One region of the Corynebacterium urealyticum DSM 7109 genome, then DNA from elsewhere that is predicted to be linked to it. Evidence: riboswitches for the same ligand, from Rfam matches in the RefSeq annotation. Region 1 holds a riboswitch; the other holds the start of a gene.
The links. Region 1 has a riboswitch for thiamine pyrophosphate ahead of CU_RS01895 (bifunctional hydroxymethylpyrimidine kinase/phosphomethylpyrimidine kinase). Riboswitches for the same ligand answer to the same signal wherever they lie in the genome.

Region 1 (3,401 bases):
CCGTCGAAAGCTAAGCGGAAGGGACGGACGTCATCGTCCACGCTGTGGGGACGAGCGCCACCGCCTGCTACCAGCGGCGATCTGCCTGGTCGAAGAACTCCCGCTCGTAGACCGCCGCGTTGAGATACGCGGACGTCGCCGCCTCCCGCTCCTCCTCGCTCGCCGCCTCGAAAGCCGCCTCGGTGCGCTGGATCGCCTCCCGCGCCCCGGAGAGGAACTCCTCGTCAGCGTAAGTATCCAGCCAGGCCTTAAACGGGTGGGCGTCGTGATTCGCCCGCGTCAGCTCCAGCCCGATCTCCGCGTACAGCCAGAAGCACGGCAGCACCCCGGCGACCCCGCACACATACGGCTCCACGGCGGCCGTCGCGACCAGGAAGTTCGTGTACGCGAGCGTGACCGGGGACGGCGCCACCGGATTCGCGGACGCGTCCTCGATCCCACGGCCCTTCAGCCAGGAACGGTGCAGCTCTGCCTCGCCCTCGATGCAGCCGGCCGCGGAGTTCGCCCACATCACCTGGCCCGCGGAATCCGGCGCCTTGGTGGACAGCTCCGCCAGCGCGCGCGAGTAGCGGTTCAGGTACAGGGCGTCCTGGGCGAGGTAGAAGTTGAAATCCTCCTCCGGCAGTCGCCCGGAAGCCAGCCCACGGATGAACGGCAGCTCCATGATCTCCTGCCACACCTGGCCCGTCAGCTCCCACAGACGGCGGGTGTGCGGCCCCGCCGGTTCCAGGTGCGGGGTCGGGGCGGCGGCGTAGCCCTGACCTTCCGGCAGCTCGCCACGCAGGTGCGGCCAGATCTCGCTGCTCGCGACCTGCTCCAGCCGGCGGGAACGGTGGCTATGGTCGACGGGGCCGAAGCCGGTGCCGTCGCCGACCTGCAGCTTCTCACCGTTCTCGATCGCCTCGTGCAGCCAGCGGGTCGACCAGCGCAGCGCGGTCCCGGCGTCCTCGCCGAGCCCCATGCGGGTGGCCAGCGCCGAGGAGAGGCTGCAGCCGGTGCCGTGGGTATTGCGCGTATCGATGCGGTAGGTCGGCACCCGGTCCACCCGCCCGTCCGGGTATACGACGGCGTTGTCCGCGCGCTCCCCGCTGAGGTGGCCGCCCTTGACGATGACGATGGTGTCGTTCTCCCTGGCGAGCGGCTGGGCCTGGGCGACGGCGGCGTCGTAGTCGGTGGCGGCGTCCTTCCCCGTCAGGACAGCGAGCTCGGGGACGTTCGGGGTGATGACGTCCACGTCCGCAACCAGGCCGCGCACCGCGTCCTCCGCGTCCTCCTCCAGCAGGCGGTGACCAGAGCTGGAGACCATGACCGGGTCGAGGACGACGACGGGCGCGGGGTTGTCGCGCAGCGCCTCGCGGACGAGGGCGACGGTCGCGGCGTCGCCGAGCATGCCGATCTTGATGGCGTCGACGGTGACGTCCCCGAAGACCGAGTCGAACTGCTTACGGACGAAGTCGTGGTCGATCTCCTCGATGGCCTGCACGCCGTGGGTGTTCTGGGACACCAGGGCGGTGATGACGGACATGCCGTAGCCACCGGCCGCGGCGATGGACTTCAGGTCCGCGGTCTGGCCCGCGCCGCCTGAGGGGTCGGTGCCCGCGATGGACAGCACGCGCGGGATCGCGGGGGTTGGGTTGGCGTTGGCAGTGTTCGCGGTCGCGTCGCCGCTGGTACCGGGCTGGTTGGACAGTGTGGAGTGGTGCATAGTGCGAGCATCCCTTCGCTAGTACGAACTAGATCAGGTTCTTAGGGTGTGTTCTCAGCGGCCTCGACGGCTGGTGGCAATTATCTGCCACCTGCGCATTCGCGCGGATTGCGCGCGGTCGGGGCCGCACCCCTTGCGTTATTTTTGACCTGTGGCTCCACAGCCTAGCAACTGCAGTGCTGGGGTTGGCGTGAGGCCAGCCCCGCAGCTGGGGTCGGCCCGTTTCAGCACCCAGGGCGGCTCGCGCACCTTGACTCGCCTGCACCTGGGCCGGATCCCGCGCATGCACCCGTACTCCCGCCCCAGGAACGCCGAAACCCCCGCCCGGCCGAAACAGCCGATGCGGGGGTTTGGGGCGGTAAAACCGGTGAAGGTTTAGCGCTTGGAGTACTGCGGCGCACGACGTGCACCGTGCAGACCTGCCTTCTTACGCTCGACAGCACGAGCGTCGCGGGTCAGGAAGCCAGCCTTCTTCAGCTGGGTGCGCTCCTCCGGGTTGTACTTGTTCAGGGCGCGGGCGATAGCCAGACGCATCGCACCAGCCTGGCCGGACGGGCCGCCGCCGGTCAGGGTTGCCTGGATGTCGAACTGGTTCTCGCGCTCCAGCAGGACCAGCGGGTCCTTGATGAGCTGCTCGTGGAGCTTGTTCGGGAAGTAGTCCTCCAGTGCGCGGCCGTTGCAGGTGATCTGGCCGGAGCCCTCAACCATGCGGACGCGGACGATGGCGCGCTTACGGCGACCAACGGTCTGGATCGGGCCCTCGTACAGCGGAGCAGCCGGTGCGGCCTCTTCGGCCTCCTGGCCCTCAACGCTGAGGGAGTCACCGATGGATGCCACGAACTCCTCGTTGGCAGCGTCGGTGGAGGTGTACTGTGCGGCCTCGTTCTCGAAGGCCTCGGTGTTGTCGAAGTTCTCAGCCATTACTGTGCCACCTGCTTGATCTCGTAGGTCTCTGGCTTCTGAGCAGCGTACGGGTGCTCGGAGCCGGCGAAGACGCGAAGCTTCTTAACGGAAGCGTTGGACAGCTTGTTCTGCGGCATCATGCCACGGACAGCCTCTTCGATGACGCGCTCTGGGTTCAGCTCCAGGGAACGGCCCAGGGTCATGGACTTCAGGCCACCTGGGTAGCCAGAGTGGCGGTAGCGCATCTCGCGGTCACGCTTGTTGGAGGAGATGTGAACCTTGTCGGCGTTGATAATGATGACGTTGTCGCCGCAGTCAACGTTCGGCGCGAAGGTCGGCTTGCCCTTGCCGCGCAGCAGGTCAGCTGCGGTGACGGCCAGGCGACCCAGCACCACGTCAGTGGCGTCGATGACGTACCACTTACGGGTAATGTCACCGCTCTTCGGGTGGAAAGTAGTCACGTTGGACTCCTGTAGGTCGAATCGGAACTGCCAGCCAGAGCTGCGCTCGAGCGCGGTGAATGTACTGCTCGGGGGCAGTTTCTTCCGCTGCTCAAGGATCCTCGGCGGCCGGTGGAGACCCGAGGACACGTTATGCAACCTTTAACACCCTAGCTATCCGCAGCTCATACGCCAAATTTTAGGACGTCGCTACGCCCGCCTCCTGGCTCGCCGGCGGAGCGCTTCACGACCGCGCGCGGTGCGATGCGGAGGAAGGCTGGGCACGGCGACGTCCTCCTCTTGAACGACCCTTGCCCGGGAAAACGGTGGCGTCCTGTCCCTTGCCCACGCGC
Region 2 (3,401 bases), 850 kb from region 1:
CACAACAAACACAAAACCCCAGGTGGAAGCAGGAAACCCGGGCATCGTTATGGTCAATGATGCCCGGGTTTGTTCAACAGCTTCGGCGCTCACACCAAGAACGGCGCAGCGCTGCTCGCCTAGGAGCTGATCTTCGCGCCGGCGAAGTTCTTCTTCCCCTTACGCAGCACCAGCCAACCGCCAACCAGAAGGTCCTCCACAGAGACGGTCCACTCGGCGTCGTCGATGCGCTCGTTATTTACGTACGCACCGCCCTCCTTAATGGTTCGGCGGGCCGCACCATTGGACTTCTCCAGACCAGCGGCGACGAGCAGCTCGACGAGGCTTGCACCAACAGCACCCTCCGCGACCGTCGTCTCCTGCAGAGCTGCGGCAAGAGTCTGCTCGTCGAGGTGGCTCAGATCAGCCCGACCGAACAGTGCCTGGGCAGCCAGCTCGACCTTGCCGACGGCGTCCTCACCGTGAACCAGCGCCGTCATCTCCTGGGCGAGAACACGCTGCGCCTCCCGCTTGAACGGGCGCTCGGCGACCTCCACGGCAAGTCGGTCGATCTCCTCGCGGTCCAGGAAGGTGAACATGCGGAGGAACTTCACCACGTCGGCGTCGGCGGTGTTGAAGAAGTACTGGTACCAGCTGTACGGGCTCGTCAGCTCCGGATCGAGCCACAGGTTGCCGCCACCCGTGGACTTGCCGAACTTCTTACCCTCAGAGTCCGTAACCAGCGGAACCGTCAGGCCGTGGACAGAATCCCCGTCCATACGACGGACAAGATCCACACCGGAGACGATGTTGCCCCACTGATCGGAGCCACCGACCTGCACGCAGACGTCGTGCTCGCGGTGCAGGTGAACGAAGTCATTCGCCTGCAGCAGCATGTAGGAGAACTCGGTGTAGGAGATGCCGTCGGCAGCGAGGCGACGCTTCACGGTGTCACGGGAAAGCATCGTGTTCAGCGAGAAATTCTTGCCCAGGTCGCGCAGGAAGTGGATGACGGACATGTTGCCGATCCAGTCAGCGTTATTGACCAACGTCGCGGGGTGCAGGTCCTTGCCCGACTCCTCGAGCTCAGCACTTCCCTCGAAGAGGAGGAAAGCGCGCAGCTGCTTCTTGATGTGTTCCACGTTCTCGGCGACCTGCTCCTCGGTCAGCATGGAGCGCTCGCCTACGTCGCGCGGGTCGCCGATCATGCCGGTGGCACCACCCGCCAGGGCGAAAGCCTTGTGCCCGGCCAGCTGGAAGCGACGCAGCAGGAGCAACGGCACGAGGTGGCCGGCGTGGAGGGAATCGCCCGTCGGGTCGAAGCCGCAGTAGACCGCGGTCGGGTTCTTCAGCTGCTCGCGAAGTTCATCAAGGTCGGTGGAGTCGGCGATCAGCCCGCGCCACTGCAGCTCGTCAACCAGGTTGGAGTTTTGAATCGTCTCGTTAGACATGTGTTTTCCTCAGTCAAAGATGTGTGATCGTTTTTAAGCTTCTGCCAGCGGCCAGTCGACCGCCTCATCGGTGAGCAGCACCGGAATGCCATCGGAGACCGGATAGGCACGCCCCAGCCGCGGGTTCACCAGATAGTCGCCGTGATCCTCCAGCGGCTGCTTATCTTGCGGGCAGGCGAGGATCTCCAGAAGCTTCGGATCAATCATGCGTCTCATTGTAGCGACATCTTTTCCTCCCGTTCGCTTGGCTACCCCTACCCGCTTTCTGCCCTCTCCCCTGTGTTCATTGCTGTTGTTTTAGGACGCCGCGCTCGCCTGGCTGCTGCTTCAGGTTCACTCATTGTTTGCGTGTCCGAAGCGTTCGCTATGGTGGGTGCCGTACCGAAATACGGGCGCCCCTGATGTGGCTGGGGCTGAGATCGCGCATGGCAGCGCGGAACCGTCTGAACCTGTCTGGTTAGCACCAGCGAAGGAAGTTGGAGGGGCTCTTTATGAGCGCGCAAAACGCAGATATTTACGCGTCCGAAATTCACCCAAAGCACCGTTACGAACCCCTGCGGGTCAACGGTCTCGAGGTGCCGCAGACCGCGATCGACCTGGACGATTCCCCCACTGGACCGAACGAGCCGGTGAAGATCTACCGCACCCGCGGTCCCTACGCGGAGCCGGAGGTGGGCCTGCCCGCGCTGCGCAGCGAGTGGATCCAGGAACGCGGTGACGTCGAGGAATACGAGGGCCGGAAGCGCAACCTGCTGGACGACGGCACCCGGGCCGCCAAGCGCGGCGCAGCCAGCGAAGAATGGCGTGGCGAGAAGCGCGCACCACTTCGAGCGAAGCAGGGGCAGCGCGTGACGCAGATGGCTTATGCCCGCCGCGGGGAGGTCACCCGCGAGATGGAGTTCGTCGCACTGCGCGAGAACTGCGACGTCGAGAAGGTACGCGCGGCGGTGGCCTCCGGCCGGGCGATCATCCCGAACAACGTCAACCACCCGGAATCCGAGCCGATGATCATCGGTAACCAGTTCCTCACCAAGATCAACGCCAACATCGGCAACTCCGCGGTGACCAGCTCCATCCGCGAGGAAGTGGACAAGCTGCGCTGGGCGACCCGTTGGGGCGCGGACACCGTCATGGACCTGTCCACCGGTAACGACATCCACACCACCCGCGAATGGATCCTGCGCAACTCCCCTGTTCCGATCGGCACCGTTCCGATCTACCAGGCACTGGAGAAGGTGGGTGGCGTGGCCGAGGACCTGACCTGGGAGATCTTCCGCGACACGGTCATCGAGCAGGCCGAGCAGGGCGTGGACTACATGACCGTGCATGCAGGCGTGCGCTTGCCGTTTGTGCCGCTGACATCCAAGCGTGTCACCGGCATCGTCTCCCGCGGCGGGTCGATCATGGCGGGCTGGTGCTTGGCCCACCACAAGGAGTCCTTCCTCTACGAGAACTTCGATGAGCTGTGCGAAATCTTCGCGGCCTACGACGTCGCGTTCTCCCTGGGTGACGGTCTGCGGCCAGGCTCCATCGCCGACGCCAACGACACCGCCCAGTTCGCGGAGCTGAAGACCATCGGCGAACTGTGCAAGCGCGCCTGGGATTACGACGTCCAGGTCATGATCGAAGGCCCGGGACATGTGCCGCTGAACAAGATCCAGATCAACAACGAGAAGGAAGAGGAATGGTGCGGGGGCGCGCCGTTCTATACCCTTGGGCCGCTGGTCACGGATATCGCACCGGGTTATGACCACATCACCTCCGCAATCGGCGCGGCGAACATCGCTGCCGGTGGCACCGCGATGCTGTGCTACGTCACCCCGAAGGAGCACCTGGGGCTGCCGAATAAGGACGACGTGAAGACCGGCGTGATCACCTACAAGCTCGCCGCGCACGCCGCAGACGTGGCCAAGGGCCATCCCGGCGCCCACGAGTGGGACGATGCCATGAGTAAGGCCCGCTTCGAGTTCC

Region 2: it holds a riboswitch for thiamine pyrophosphate, as region 1 does, so the genes downstream of both, thiC (phosphomethylpyrimidine synthase ThiC) here and CU_RS01895 (bifunctional hydroxymethylpyrimidine kinase/phosphomethylpyrimidine kinase) in region 1, are expected to answer to the same signal.

The regions. Positions count from the first base shown of each region.
Region 1 is NC_010545.1:458,655-462,055, reverse strand. It holds gene CU_RS01895 (bifunctional hydroxymethylpyrimidine kinase/phosphomethylpyrimidine kinase) at 68-1,705, opposite strand; TPP riboswitch at 1,699-1,849, opposite strand; gene rpsI (30S ribosomal protein S9) at 2,081-2,626, opposite strand; gene rplM (50S ribosomal protein L13) at 2,626-3,069, opposite strand.
Region 2 is NC_010545.1:1,307,025-1,310,425, forward strand. It holds gene tyrS (tyrosine--tRNA ligase) at 120-1,430, opposite strand; gene CU_RS05560 (Trm112 family protein) at 1,464-1,637, opposite strand; TPP riboswitch at 1,809-1,922, shown strand; gene thiC (phosphomethylpyrimidine synthase ThiC) at 1,922-3,401, shown strand, end outside.